DNA from 2 places in the Paenarthrobacter sp. CCNWLY172 genome. Region 1 is predicted to be linked to the other one. Evidence: riboswitches for the same ligand, from Rfam matches in the RefSeq annotation. Region 1 holds a riboswitch; the other holds the start of a gene.
The links. Region 1 has a riboswitch for cyclic di-AMP ahead of WBN73_RS17210 (C40 family peptidase). Riboswitches for the same ligand answer to the same signal wherever they lie in the genome.
Positions count from the first base shown of each region.

Region 1 (7,339 bases):
GGCGGTACCACCATGACCCCGTCCGCGCCGGCCAGGCCCCGCATCATCCCGGGACCCGTGTGCTGCGCCGGCGATGCCAGGCCATACACCAGCTTGAACGGCATCAGGCGGGTCCGGCCGGGATCCGCGTCGATCATGGCGCCGCAAGGAACTTCACCTACCCCGTCCAGCTGCCGATGACCCAAAGCCGCCAGCAACGGCGCACCCACCGTTAGCAGCGCCATCATCGCGGCAAGTGGATTTCCCGGCAGGCCCAGCACAAAACGGCCATCGGGCAGTTCAGCCAGCACAGCAGGATGACCGGGGCGCATGGCAATGCCGTCGATCAACAGCCGGCCGCCGAGTTCAGCCACGGCCCGCCTGAAGTGGTCAGTCCCGGACCGACCGGTCCCGCCGGTAGTGATGACGACGTCCGCCGGGGGCTCAGTTTCCTGGTAAGGGTCATCAGCTGTCAGCTCATCCAGGGCCGGTTCGGTGTCCTGGAGTGCGGAAATCCATTCTTCATAGTTGTCGCCCACCCTGAGCTGCTCTCCTGCGATGCCACCAAGGAGCTCCACCACAGCGCCCAATTGCGGGCCGAAAGTATCACGCACTTGTCCGGGCAGCGGAACCCCTTGTGCCACAACCTCGGAGCCCGTCAGCAGAAACCTGACCAGCGGCTTGCCGAGGACCTCCAGCTGGTCCAGACCGGCCAGCGCAGCCAAAGCGATGTGGGCCGGGTTGAGCACGGTTCCGGCAGTAAGCAAGACCTCCCCCGCCGCCGCCTCTTCTGCGGCTTTACGGATGTGCTGGCCGTTGCGGGGTTCGCCGGGTTTGGCGGTTCCGCCCAGCGCAAGGACCGGAAGGCCGTCGTCGTCGGTGGTTATGACGCCGCTCTCGCTGCGAAGTACTGCTTTAGCACCCGGCGGAATCAGCCCGCCCGTAACAATGGGACTTGCTTGGTGGGGAGCAAGCCTCTGGCCCGGTTCACTCAGGATCCACGGACCGCTTCCGTTGACGGCCCACCCATCCATGGCTGAGGAAGCGTAGTGCGGCATATCCTGCACCGCCCGGGCATCGGCAGCTAGGGTGCGGCCGAGGGCTGACCTGAGCGGGACAGGAGCCGGAGGGATGGGAGCGGCACAATCGAACGCCCGCTGCCGGGCCTCCTGCCAGGTGTGTGCCGCGTGATGGCCCTCGGCGGGGGCCTCCGTCATTCGGCGTCAGCCTCGGACTCCGAGTACTCCTTGGCAACTTTGCGGGCCAGTTCCAAGGCGGCATTCATGGACGCATCATCGCTTGCCTGGCCAATGCCGCGGGCCATGCCCGCCGCGTAGCCGGCTATGAAGGTGGTCAAGGGCGCTGCGGGGCGCACCACTGAGTGCGCCGCCACTCCGGCAACAGCGAGCACTTCATTGACGTCCACTTCAACGCCTTCAAGCTCGAATGCCTGCAGCAGTGTGCGGCACCATTCCTCGAGCGTCTCTTCCTGGCTCTTCACGTCCGCCTCCAACTTGTAGTCAATGCCCAGGGCCGCAGCGTCCTCCCATGTATCCACGTCATCCGTGGAGCCTGGGGGGACGGCTACGTCCAGCAGGTTCAGCCTAGCAAGCAGGCGGAACACTGAAGCGTTCGTTAACCCGGAACCTTCGGAAGCTTGAGCCACTTCCCGTTCGAGGGCACTGGTGCCGTAGGCACCAAGGAGGGGCTGCTTCCGGCCATCGGCAGAGACAGCCATGGCACCGTCCACCCCCGCATGGGCCTCCAGGGCTTTCCAGAGGAACGAAACGCCACGGGACACGTGCGGCATATCGCATGCCAGGACGAGCGTCCAGGGAGCGTTGTTTCCGTTGTCCTTCATCGCCGCCAACCCCGCAGCAATCGCTGCGGCGGGACCCGCAAATGCCGGTTCCTCCCGTGCCCGCAGCACCTCGACCGGTAACGGCTCACCGCCCGTTCCTGAAGCGTCAGGACCTACCACCACCACAGCTGACGCACCCCGGGCCGCCTGCAGGGCGCGTGAAAGGAGCGTCCCGCCGTCGTACATCAACGACGGCTTGGGCACGCCACCGAGGCGGGTGGCCCTGCCACCCGCCAGAATCACGGCATTGAACTCCATTCGCCCAGATTACCGGGGCGGCCGGAGTTCAGCAGAAATCGATCAGGCAGCGGATTCCGGCAACAGGAACGGGTCCCAGTCCGGCGCAGGTTTCTCGAGTTCTTTGATCTGCCACATGGTTCCCTGGGGCACTCCAGGCGTGAAACGGAGTTTCCAACCCATTTCAGCCAGCGTGTGGTCGCTCTTGGCGTTGTTGCATTTCAGACACGCCGCGACCAGGTTTTCCCAGGAATCCGCGCCGCCCCTGGATTTGGGGTGGACGTGGTCTATGGTGTGGGCTGTTTTCCCGCAGTAGGCGCAGCGATGGCCGTCGCGGCGAAGGACCCCGCGTCGGCTCACGGCGGTAATCCTGTTGTACCGGGGACGGATGTAGCGGTTAAGGAGGATCACGGAGGGGCGTCCGAGAATCTCCTGTGGCCCGACGACAGGCTCGTCGCCTTCGGCCACTACGCTAGCTTTCCCAGTCAACACAAGGACCAGCGCCCGGCGGAATGTTATTACCGCCAGCGGTTCATATCCAGCATTCAGAACGAGTGTGCGCATGCACGTACCTCTTCACGGCCGCACCCGTCAGGGGCACGAGGGCCGGCTGCCCTCTGCTTGTACGGGCTGTGGATCGACAAGATAAGGGTAAGCACTCATATGCCGTATCAACGAATTTTTCCGTCGTTTCCCGTGCAGTGTCGCCAAGAGTTCATGCGAGGTTAAGAGGCGTGGAGCCGAATCCGTCCCTTAAAAGCAGAACACCCCGCCGGCCTGAGCCTGCGGGGTGTTGCTGTCAAAACCAAAGGCTGGATCAGCCGTTCACGCGGATGAAAACCGGGCCGGAGCCTACGTTGACGCTGAACAGTGCCGTGGTGGATCCGTTCCATCCACCGTGGACTGCCTGGCCGTTGCCGACGTATACAGCGATGTGGGCCTGTCCGGCCAGACCGCCGTTGGCGTAGTAGGCGAGGTCGCCCGGCTTCGCTTCCGCTGCGCTGACCGTGCGGCCGAGGGAGAGGTAGCCGGCCGGCCAGTCGTGGAAGTTGATGCCAACAGCTGCCAGGGAGTTGGTTACCAGCATGGTGCAGTCCTGGGTGACGCCGAGCTGCGCATAGGCGGCAGCGGCAATTGCAGCACCCAGGCCACTTGCAGCGGCCGGAGCCTTTGCCTCAGGAGCCGCGGTGTTGACGGCCAACGTGGCGTTGCCGGCAGTTGCCGTGCTTTCTGCTGCCTTCTTGGTTTCTGCCTTCGCAGGAGCCTTCTTCTCTACGGGGGCCGGAGCCTGCACCGTGGTGACCACGGGGCGCTCGTAGGAGATGGCAACGGTGGAGTCCGCAGCGATGGTGGCCTGGACTACCGACTGGACGTCAAGGGTGGACGTCGCGGTGGACTCACGGTCCACGGTGGTGTCGGCCGCGTTGGCAGCAACACTGCCGGTCAGGACCAGGCCTGAAGCTGCGGCAATAACAGCCGCCTGGCGGCCGACGCCGCCGGCGTTTTCACTGACGGCCTTGGCGATCACGGCAAGCGAGCTGGTCTTGGGGGCCTCAGCGCGATGCCGTGCAACCTTGGATGCACTGGTCATGGTTTTCTCTTTTCGTATCCGCGTGCAGTTGGGGTACACGCGGCTCATTGGCGCGCCAGCACTTGGGGGCATGCTGGCGAACCCCGAACCGGATTGTTTCTAGCGGAGGGTAAAGAAGGAGGACGTGCCCGTGGAGGCAGCCGAGTGCAGGAGCGTGCCCTGTCCCGGGTTCAATGCGCTGATCATCATGCCGTTGCCAACGTAGATGCCTACGTGTGCTCCGCCGTTCTGCATGACCAGGTCACCGGGGACAGGAGTGCTGGTGGGCTTCATGGCCGTCCAGGCGTTGACGCGCGGGATGCTGATGCCGGCCTGCGCGTAGACCCACTGGGTGAAGCCGGAGCAGTCCCATCCGTTGGGCGTGGTGCCGCCCCAAACGTAAGGGTGGCCGATTCCGGTGTAGGCGATCGCGGCGAGGCCGGAAGCGGCGGCGCTGGAAGCAGCATCCTTGGCTTCGGACGACTTCGCAGTCACGGCGCCTGCGGTGGCCTGGTTGCCGTTGGCCGCGGTGCGCTGGGTGGTCTGCGAAGCGCGCTGCACAACCTTGGGAGCTTCCTTGGTGGCCACTACGGGGCTCTCGAAGGAAACGGTGGCGGTGGGCTCTGCGGTGACTACCGCAGTGGTGACCATCTGCTGGGTGCTGGAGGCTTCCGACTTGGAAACGTCGGTGTCCGCTGCCTGGGCCGGCAGACCGACACTGAGGACGAGGCCTGAGGCTGCTGCCAGGACGACGGCCTGGCGGCCAACGGTACCGGCGTTGGATGAAACAGCCTTGGAAAGCGTGTTCAAGGGGTTCGTACGAACCGATTCGGCGCGGTGGCGCGCAGGGGTAGTGCGTGATGACACGAAGGTAGCCTCTCCCAATGCCTGCGAGGTGAGCTGTCGGATTCGGATGGGAGTCATCCGGCCACGCTGCTTCAAGGAAGCTTTGCGACTTAACCCCAAGGCCTTCTTGCGAAGACCAGAAGTGGTTCCCCCGCCCCTGCCAGACGATTTATGCGAACGGACCTCGAGTGGTGGCAGAGCTAGGCAATCCACTCAAGTGCACCGGCCCCCTAAAAAGCCGATGCGCTTTGTACGGTACAACAGTTGAACGCGAATGTCACATTCAGGTCACGGGGTGTGTCACGAATGCGAGAGACAACCATCAACTGGACTTAGAGCCAGCCCATGGGGTCAACAACTTCACCGTTGACCTGTACTTCGAAGTGGAGGTGGCAGCCGGTGGAGGCGCCCGTGGTGCCGCTCAGCGCTACAGTGTCGCCGCGGCTGACCGTCTGGCCTACTTTGACGGTGAAGGACGACAAGTGGTTGTACGTGGTCTCAAGGCCGTTGCCGTGGTCTACCACCACGCGGTTGCCTCCGCCGTACTCGTGCCATCCGGCAAAGGTGACCTTGCCACTGGCCGCAGCATGGACGGCCGTGCCGCACTGGGCCACGAAGTCCTGGCCGCGGTGGAAGTCACCGGCACCACCTGTGAGGGGGCTGATGCGGTAGCCGAACGGGGAAGCCGTGGTCAGGGTGTCCAGGGGGCTGGCCATGGTGCCCGTGGACGAGGCACGCTGGATGCTGTCGGCGGACTGCGCACTGAGCAGCTGCTTCAGCTTGCCGTCGGGGTCGGCGGCGGTAGCTACCGCAGCACGGCTGAAGTCGATCTTGGCTGATGCAGCGGCGGAAACCTCGGGCTGGCTGCCCCCGGTGACGGCCAGGGCCGACTCGGTCTGACCGGATTCCGAGGTTGCCATTACCGGGCTGGTGGCCGGCAGACCGACAGTCAGGGCAAGTCCGGTGGCGGCAAGCGCAACTCCGGCCTTTTGCCCTACACCACTGGCTGCGGCGAAATCGGCAACCTGGCGCAACGGGCTCTTACGGCGACGCACCTGGCGTTCGGTGTCGCGTGGCCGGATCTCCGATACGACGCGGGCTGGCCGCAGCTCAGCAGCGGGGCCGGACGCGCGGCGGCGGCCCCTGACGTTCTGCGTTGTCAAACTCTATTCCTCTCTAAAAAGCCTGCGAAGTTAGCTGTCGGATTCGGGTCAGAGAGTTCAAAGACCCGGTCCGCACGAAGCGCTCACGGCACACAGGTATCCCAAGAGGGACTTGCGTAATGGGCACTTCTGCTGCGGACTTCACCCCAAGGCTGCTTCTTTAGACAGCCGCTTGTGGTTCCCCCGCCTCTGCCAGTGGTGGATGGCACACCTGTTCCGCTGGCAGAGCTCGGCTCCGGAACAGGTAACGCTTTGGTATCAGCGCTAGTAGATAACTATAGGCGATTAAGGCTCGCAGTAATAAATTCGTTATCAACAGGAACAGGCGTGGCGCGGCTGCCCCTTATCACTAATCCTGAAAAACTGCAGGTCACACGCGCGCTTGGAGCTCAAAAGTGAGATATGACACCGGGTGAAGGGAAGGGTGCCTCAGCCGACGGAGACGAAGACGTGCGCCGCCACCTCGGGCGGAAGTTCCAGTGCACCCTCAATGCCGGGGACCCGGACTGAAATGTACTCGCCTACGCGCTCCAGCGAGACGGCCGCGCCGGGGCGGATACCACCCTCATCCAGCTGGGTAAGGAGTTCAGGCTCAACCTGGATGGGCTCCGCAAGGCGGGTAACTGCCACCCGGGAATCCGGTGCATAGCCGTCCATGGCCTGCAGGAGGTTGACGTCGAGGCGGGGGAACGGCTGGCTGGCAAGGCCACCGAGGGCTTCAAGGCCCGGGATGGGGTTGCCATATGGGGATTCGGTGGGGTGCTCCAGGAGTTCGTACAGCCGGCGCTCCACGCGCTCGCTCATCACGTGTTCCCAGCGGCAGGCTTCGTCATGGACATAGGCCCAGTCCAAGCCAATGACATCAGCCAGGAGACGCTCGGCGAGGCGGTGCTTTCGCATCACCTCGGTGGCGCGTTTCCGCCCCGCTTCGGTCAGTTCCAGGTGACGGTCATTGGAAACAATCACCAAGCCATCGCGCTCCATGCGTCCGATGGTCTGGGAAACAGTGGGTCCGGAGTGCCGCAGCCGCTCGGCGATGCGGGCCCTGAGAGCCACAATGTTCTCTTCTTCAAGCTCCAAAATGGTCCGAAGATACATCTCAGTGGTATCGATCAGATCCGTCATCCAGCTCAGCTCTCCTCGAACGCAGTTCCTTGCGTAATCTCCACCGTACCGCGTCCCTTGCCGGGTGGGCGGTGTACACCGCCGCCCCATGAACGCCAACCACCAGCCTAGCTTATTTGGAATTACTCTGGATAATTCCGGTCGCATATGGTGGGCCTGCGTTCCACGTGGCGGACTATGACGGCCACAGGTTCCCGCCTCCGCGCCGGGTCAGGCAGAATTGGGGTGTCGAAGGGGCACCTGATGCCACCTGCCACGACCCATCTCTAGCCGATACCCATTGGAGCCACACGTGAGCGACAACAGCATCACCATTCCCACCGATCTGCTGCCCAAGGACGGTCGCTTCGGCGCAGGACCGTCCAAGGTCCGTCCGGAACAGATCGAGGCCCTGTCTGCCGCGTCGTCCACCATCCTTGGCACGTCCCACCGCCAAGCTCCGGTCAAAAACCTTGTGGGTTCGGTCCGGGAGGGCCTCAGCCAGTTCTTCCGTGCACCCGAAGGATACGAAGTTGTCCTCGGCGTCGGCGGTTCCACCGCATTCTGGGATGTCGCCGC
Region 1 is NZ_JBBEGB010000011.1:116,565-123,903, forward strand. It holds gene WBN73_RS17190 (molybdopterin molybdotransferase MoeA) at 1-1,196, opposite strand, end outside; gene WBN73_RS17195 (NTP transferase domain-containing protein) at 1,193-2,098, opposite strand; gene WBN73_RS17200 (HNH endonuclease) at 2,141-2,641, opposite strand; gene WBN73_RS17205 (NlpC/P60 family protein) at 2,895-3,668, opposite strand; gene WBN73_RS17210 (C40 family peptidase) at 3,768-4,514, opposite strand; cyclic di-AMP (ydaO/yuaA leader) riboswitch at 4,519-4,679, opposite strand; gene WBN73_RS17215 (M23 family metallopeptidase) at 4,826-5,656, opposite strand; cyclic di-AMP (ydaO/yuaA leader) riboswitch at 5,661-5,874, opposite strand; gene WBN73_RS17220 (metal-dependent transcriptional regulator) at 6,086-6,781, opposite strand; gene serC (phosphoserine transaminase) at 7,074-7,339, shown strand, end outside.

Region 2 (7,339 bases), on a different contig from region 1:
GCAAGACAAAAAGCTCCCCACGACTTTTCGAGCATGTGTCAGTCTAAGCTCACCTGTCGGCCGCGCGGGCAAAACGGCCAGCTCAGCCCGATCCGTACGGGCGGGTAATCGCCTCAAGGAAGTGCCCGTCCGGATCGGAAAAGTAGATGCCGCGGCCGCCGTCGTTGTGGTTGATCTGTTGTGCACGAGCACGGGAAGGGTCGGCCCAATAAGGAATGTGTTCGGCAGTGATCCGGAGGAAGATTTGGTCAAACTCCTCTTCGCTGACCAGGAAGGCGTAGTGCTGGGGCGCTATCTCCCCGGACGCCTCCAGGAAGTCCAACGTGACGCCATTGTCCAACAACACCGTGACGAAGGACCACATGGGTTGCGGCTTCGGAAGGCCGAAGATGCGCGCCAGAAAGTCGGCTGAGGCGTGCTTATCCGTTGCGTAGACGATGGTGTGGTTGAAAGAGACTGGCATTTCTACTCCTGCAAAGAAGAGGATCAGGCCGGGTAGTTACTCCCGCCGGGCACGCGATGAGAGGCGAAGAACTCCTTCAGCAGGGCCGCGCATTCTTCCTCCCGCACACCGGCGTAGACCTCCACCCAATGATTGAGACGACGCTCGCGGAGAATATCGAACACGGATCCCACCGCTCCCGCCTTCTCGTCCCACGCGCCAAACACGACGCGCGGAATCCGGGCCAGGACAATAGCCCCGGCGCACATGGCACATGGCTCCAACGTGACCACCAGCGTGCAGTCCTCAAGCCGCCAACCGTCACCGTCCGAGCCCGCCTCCGCCGCGCGCTGGCGCAGCGAAGCAGCCGCTTGACGGATGGCGACCACCTCCGCGTGGGCGGTCGGGTCCCCATGCGCTTCCCGTTCGTTGCGTCCGGAACCCAGCACGCCGCCGTCGGGCCCCAACACCACGGCGCCGATCGGTACGTCGTCCGTTTTCAGCGCCAACCGGGCCTCGTCCAGGGCAAGGCCCATCCAGGCCATGTGGTCTGCGTGATACGGCTCGGTGGCGCTCATGTCTCAATGATAGTTTTGGGGGATGCGCACACTCGTCGTGGACCACCCGCTGGTCGCCCACAAGCTCACCGTTCTGCGGGATAAGAACACCCCTTCACCGGTCTTCCGGCAACTCACTGAAGAACTCGTCACCCTCCTGGCCTACGAAGCCACCCGCGAGGTCAAGACGCAGCCAGTGGAGATCGAGACCCCTGTCACCAAGACCATCGGCACGGCTTTCACCAAGCCCACGCCGCTGGTGGTCCCCATCCTGCGCGCAGGCCTGGGCATGCTCGAGGGCATGACCAAGCTGGTCCCCACCGCCGAGGTGGGCTTCCTGGGCATGGCCCGCGACGAAGAAACCCTGGACATCATCACCTACGCCGAGCGCCTCCCCGAGGACCTCACCGGACGCCAGATCTTTGTCCTGGACCCCATGCTTGCTACCGGCGGCACCCTGCGCGAGGCCATCAAGTTCCTCTTCAAGCGCGGCGCCTCTGACGTCACGTGCATCTGCCTCCTGGCTGCCCCTGAAGGCCTGGCGAAGCTGGAAGAGGAACTCGCGGACGCCAATGTGAAGGTTGTCCTCGCATCGATTGACGAGAAGCTCAACGAGAAGTCGTACATCGTGCCCGGTTTGGGTGACGCCGGCGACCGCCTCTACGGCGTGGCCGGCTAAAGGTAGACCCCTACCGGTTTCCGCCGTGCCCCGTTAGCCTGTGGCGCATGGACTGGAAACTTGAACTGGTATTTGTCCCTGTCTCCGACGTCGATCGCGCGAAGGACTTCTACGTCAACAAGGTTGGTTTCAACGCCGATTTCGATGAGCGTCCCACGGACGGCATCCGCTTCGTGCAACTGACGCCGCCGGGTTCGGCGTGTTCCATCGCCATCGGTGAAGGTCTCACCGACGCGCCTCCGGGTTCGGCTCCCAACCTGCAAGTGGTGGTGGCGGACATCAACAAGGCCCATGAGCACCTCAAGGCCAACGGGGTGGAGGTCAGCGATGTCGACGTCCAGGACTGGGGTCACTTTGTGTACTTCGCTGACCCTGACGGCAATCAGTGGGCGGTGCAGTACCTTCCGCAGCGGCCGAATGGCTAAGTCATACTTCAGCACTACCCCATGAGCGTGCGGCAGGATGGAACCATGAGCCATCCTGCCGCACCCGTGCTGACCGTCCGCGCCGTCCTCTTCGACATGGACGGCACACTCGTCGATTCCACGGCCATCGTGGAGCAGGTGTGGTCTGAGTTCGCTGGCCGCTACGGCTTGGACATCGAGGAGATTCTCCGGACCTCCCACGGTGTCCGTTCCGGCGATACGGTGCGCCGTTATGCTCCGGCGGGTGCCGACGTCGTGGCTCTGACTGCTGAGTTGGACGCCATGGAGCGCACGCGGACAGACGGCGTGATTGCACTGCCGGGCGCCGAAGCGCTGTTGAGTGCCTTGCCGGATGAAGCGATCGCCCTGGTCACGTCAGCCGACCATATCCTCGCGGGCATCCGCATGAAGGCTGCCGGGCTTTCCATGCCAACCACCACCGTTACCTCGGAGGCCGTAACCCTCGGCAAGCCGCACCCGGAGGGCTACCTCAAGGCGGCCACCCTGCTGGGAGTCGACCCGGCCGACGTCGTGGTCTTCGAAGATGCGCCAGCCGGTATCGCTGCGGCGCGCGCAGCCGGGATGCGGACCGTGGTAGTAGGCGACGCCGGTCATCTTGAAGATGGCATGTGGCGCATCCCGGACTACTCGGACGTGACGGTCATTTCGGTAAAGGACGACGACGGCGGGCACCTCCTCACGCTGACCCTTTAGTACCGCCGGGTTAGGACTGTTCCAAGCGATAAACCGGGCGTAGGCTGTGGGCATGTCTGCGATGCCGGAGGCGTACGGTGCTGCACTGGAGCGGGCCATGGTCCATGCCGGTGACTGGCTTGCGTCGGTCCCAACACGTCCTGTCCGCCCGTCCTCCGATGCCGATCAGGTAGCCAACAGCATGACGTCGCGGCTGCCGGACGAGGCCACCGATGCTGCGGAGGTAGTTGATGAGCTCGCCGCTCTGGCTGAGCCCGGCTTGATGGCGATCCAGTCCGGACGGTTCTTTGGGTGGGTCATGGGCGGAACCCTTCCCGCTGCCATGGCTGCGGATTGGCTCGTTTCGGCGTGGGACCAGAACACGGGGCTTCGGTTCGCTACGCCGGCGGCTGCTGCCATCGAGGAATCTGCCGCCGCGTGGTTGCTGGACCTTCTCCACCTTCCTTCGAGTGCCGACGTCGGATTCACCACCGGCGCCACCACCGCCAACTTCGTGGGGTTGGCAGCGGGCCGCCAATATCTGATGGACGAGGCGGGTTGGGACCTTGAGGCGCTGGGGCTGACAGGCGCCCCACGCATCACCACCTTTGCGGGCAGGGAGCGGCACGCCGCAGTGGACCTGGCTTTGCGGTATCTCGGATTGGGTGCCTGCGTGCCCGTAGATGCCGACGAGGAAGGACGGATTCTCCCCGACGCACTTGCCGAGGCCATGGACCAGCAACCAGGACTGTCACTGGTCTGTCTGCAAGCGGGCAACCTGCATTCCGGCGCCTTTGATCCCATGGAGGAAGCCATTGCGGTGGCCCACGATCGCGGCGCATGGGTGCACGTGGATGGTGCTTTTGGTTTATGGGCCGCCGTTAGCCCGACGCTGCGGGCCCGGCTGGCGGGAGTAGAGGAAGCAGATTCCTGGGCCACGGATGCCCACAAGACGCTGAATGTTCCTTACGACTGCGGCTTGGCCATCGTTGCGAGGCCGGAAGCCTTGAGGCGTGCTTTCAGTGTTCACACAAGTTACCTCATTGCTACGGATGCCGGCCCGGGAGATCCTTTCGAGAAAGTGCCTGAGATGTCCCGCCGTGCCCGGGGCATCCCTGTGTGGGCGGCGCTGAGGCAACTGGGCCGTAACGGGGTGATCTCCATGGTGGAGCGGCTCGCTGCAAACGCCCGCGCGTTGGCCGAGGGGCTCGCCGCGATCCCGGGCGTCGAGGTGCTCAACGACGTCGTGTTCACGCAGGTATCGGTGAGCTTCGGCAGTGATGACCGCACACACCGTGTCACGCAACGGCTGATGGCCGAGGGCGCGGTGTGGATGTCCGGGTCCTCCTGGCGTGGCCGTGAAATCCTCAGGATTTCGGTGAGTAACTGGACCACGGATGCAGGGGATGTTGCTGCGTCCATCGCGGCGGTGCGCAGCGCGTTGGAAGCCGAACCGGAGTCTGTGTAACGCGAAAACCGCGCCGGTTCCCGCCATCCGCTCCAGTCTGTACTGGTGCGGGCGGCGGCAACCGGCGCGGTAATCAAGCAGTCTGGCTTAGTACCAGTTGTTGGCCAAGTGGAAGCCCAGGGCGGCCGACGGGGATCCGTAGCGTTCCTTGATGTAGTTCAAGCCCCACTTGATTTGGGTCTGGTAGTTGGTCTGCCAATCAGCGCCCGCGGTTGCCATCTTGCTAGCCGGCAGCGACTGGACAATGCCGTAAGCACCGCTGGAAGCGTTGGTGGCGGTCGTCCTCCAGTTGGATTCCTTCTCCCACAGGGTGTTCAGGGCAGTCATTTCGCTGGCGCTCCAGCCGTAGTTGCCAAGGATGCTGGCAGCGTAGGCTTTGGCAGCGGCGGGATCGTCCACGGCCTTGGGGGCGGCAGCAGCAGCTGCAGCTTCGGCAGCGGCGGCGGCAGCAGCGGCGTCGGCGGCCTGCTTGGCTGCAGCATCAGCGGCGGCCTTTTCAGCGGCGGCCTGGTCGGCAGCGGCCTTCTCGGCGGCGGCCTTTTCAGCGGCGGCCTGGTCCGCCGCGGCCTTCTCGGCTGCGGCCTTTTCGGCTGCGGCTTTGTCCACGGCTGCCCTGTCAGCGGCGCCCTTTGCAGCGGCTGCATCCAAGGAAGCGGAGATTTCAGCTGTCTTGTTGTTGCTGACCTGGGCATTCGCCTGGGTCTCTGCAACGCGGCTTACCTCGGGAAGGGTCAGGGCGGCGTTGGCAGCAGTACCGAGCGATGCAACGCCCAGCGCAGCAGCTACAACACCGGCAACAACCGACATGCGGTGGCCGGACTTGCCCTGGCGGGCAGCGTTCTTGAGGACAGCCTGCGACTTGGTCAACGGTGCGTTGTGCTCATCGCGGTGACGCGCGGAAGGGCGCGTCTGATCATTAAATTCAGACATGTGTGATTACCTCTCAGCGCCTGCGGAGTTAGCTGTCGGGTTCGGATGAGGTCATCCGGCCGCGCATCACGCTGCGGCTTCACCCCAAGGGTCCGGCATAAATGCCTGGTCCCGGAGACTCTGGGTCCCCCGTCTCTGCCTCGGAGTAAGTACGGACTCCGGGAAGTGGCAGAGCTCGGCGCATCCCGGATGTGGGCCAGTTGGGGCGACCCACCCTTTCGACGGTACAGGAGGAATTCGTAGAAGTCACATTTAGGTAACAGAGATCACGACGACGGTGAGTCGCCTTGCTGGGTTCGTAACTTCTGTTCGGTGGCGACGGCAGGGAATCGAAGGGTGAATTCCGTGCGCCCTGGACGGGACGCCACGTGCACGCTGCCGCCGTGAGCTTCCACGATGGATTCAACGATCGACAGACCCAGCCCCGACGTGCCCTCGGACCCCGATCTCGCAGCGTCGGCGCGGGCAAAACGGGAGAAGATCCGGCCCTGGAAATCCTCTGGAATGCCGGGCCCGTTGTCCGTTACGGTCACCACTGGGCTGCCGTCGGCGGAGAGCATCACGCTCGTGACCACCGTGGTGCCGGCATCGGTGTGTTTACGGGCGTTGGAGAGAAGATTGGCCAGGACCTGGTGCAGTTGCGTAACGTCGCCGCGGACCGTGACGGGTTCATCCGGGAGTTGGAGTTGCCAAATCTGGTCCGGTGCCATGATTTTCTCGTCGCTGACAGTTTCAATCACCAACTGGGTGAGGTCCACGTCCGTGATCTTAAGCGCCTGGCCTTCGTCCAGCCTGGCAAGCAGCAGCAGATCCTCCACCAGGGTGGTCATCCGTTCGGACTGGCTCCGGACGCGTGCCAGCGACTTTCGGCCGTCATCGGTGAAGTTCTCGGTCATGCTCAACAGTTCGGTGTAACCGCGGATGGCCGTAAGCGGCGTTCGAAGTTCGTGCGACGCGTCCGCGACGAACTGGCGCACCTTGGTTTCGCTTTCCTGGCGGGCTTCCAAAGCACTGGAGACGTTGTTCAGCATCTGGTTGAGGGCATGGCCAACGCTGCCGACTTCGGTTCCGGGATGGGCGGCCGACGGCGGGACCCGCACCGCAAGTGCCACCTCACCGGCGTCGAGAGGGAGGCGGGAAACTTTGGTGGCTACCTCGGAGAGCTGCTCCAATGGACGCATGGTCCGCCGGATGATTACCGTTCCCGCGAGGCCGATCACAGCCAGTCCGCCGAGCGACACCAGAACCATGGTCCACACCAGCGAGGCCTCGGCGCTTTGCTTGTCCGCGAGAGGCAGTCCCGTCACGATCACGTCGCCGGCAGTTTCGACGGCCACGAGCCGGTAATCCCCATAGGAGAGCGATCGGTCCACAGGCCGGTTGTCCCGGGGCAACGACAGCAGAATCTGTTTGTCGTCCGCCGTGAGTTCGGCCCGCTTGCCGGAGGCCTCAATAACGCCTGGATTGATCACGGTTGTTCCATCGATCCGTGCGTTCAGCGTTCCAGCGGCCTGGCCGCGCGCTTCCAGCGGGTCCGGCCTTCCGGAGGGGGAGGACGGAAAGTTCGACGGCGGCCTGCCGAAGCTGGTCGCGCGGCTTGACGCCTGCTCCAACTGCCGGTCGAGCTGCTTGTTGAACACCATGTCCATGGAGGCGTAGCTGACCACTCCCACGGCAGCGCAAATGGCGACCAGCAAGGCCATGGCGACCAGGACCAGTCGGGTACGCAGGTGCCACGCGGAGGGGCTGAGCCAACTGCGGTGTGACTTTTTGGCCACTCCTGAAAGGGTGCTCAACGCCTAGTCCGCAGGCTTGATGACATAGCCGGCGCCGCGGATGGTGTGGATCATCGGAGGGTGGTTTGCTTCGATCTTCTTGCGCAGGTAGGAAATGTAGAGCTCCACGATGTTGGCTTGTCCACCGAAGTCGTAGTCCCACACACGGTCCAGGATCTGTGCTTTGCTGACCACTCGTTTAGGGTTCTCCATGAGGTAGCGCAAAAGCTCAAACTGGGTGGCGGTAAGCGGAATGTCCTCGCCGGCCCGGGTGACTTCACGGGTGTCCACGTTCAGGGTAAGGTCACCCACCACCAGTTCGGCAGTGTCCATGGCGGCCACGCCGGAACGCTGGACCAGGCGGTGCAGT
Region 2 is NZ_JBBEGB010000007.1:101,073-108,411, reverse strand. It holds gene WBN73_RS12665 (VOC family protein) at 83-463, opposite strand; gene WBN73_RS12660 (nucleoside deaminase) at 487-1,020, opposite strand; gene upp (uracil phosphoribosyltransferase) at 1,043-1,678, shown strand; gene WBN73_RS12650 (glyoxalase superfamily protein) at 1,726-2,103, shown strand; gene WBN73_RS12645 (HAD-IA family hydrolase) at 2,149-2,817, shown strand; gene WBN73_RS12640 (pyridoxal phosphate-dependent decarboxylase family protein) at 2,870-4,264, shown strand; gene WBN73_RS12635 (hypothetical protein) at 4,352-5,194, opposite strand; cyclic di-AMP (ydaO/yuaA leader) riboswitch at 5,200-5,361, opposite strand; gene WBN73_RS12630 (sensor histidine kinase) at 5,461-6,990, opposite strand; gene WBN73_RS12625 (response regulator transcription factor) at 6,994-7,339, opposite strand, start outside.
Region 2: another riboswitch for cyclic di-AMP. It lies ahead of WBN73_RS12635 (hypothetical protein); the one in region 1 lies ahead of WBN73_RS17210 (C40 family peptidase).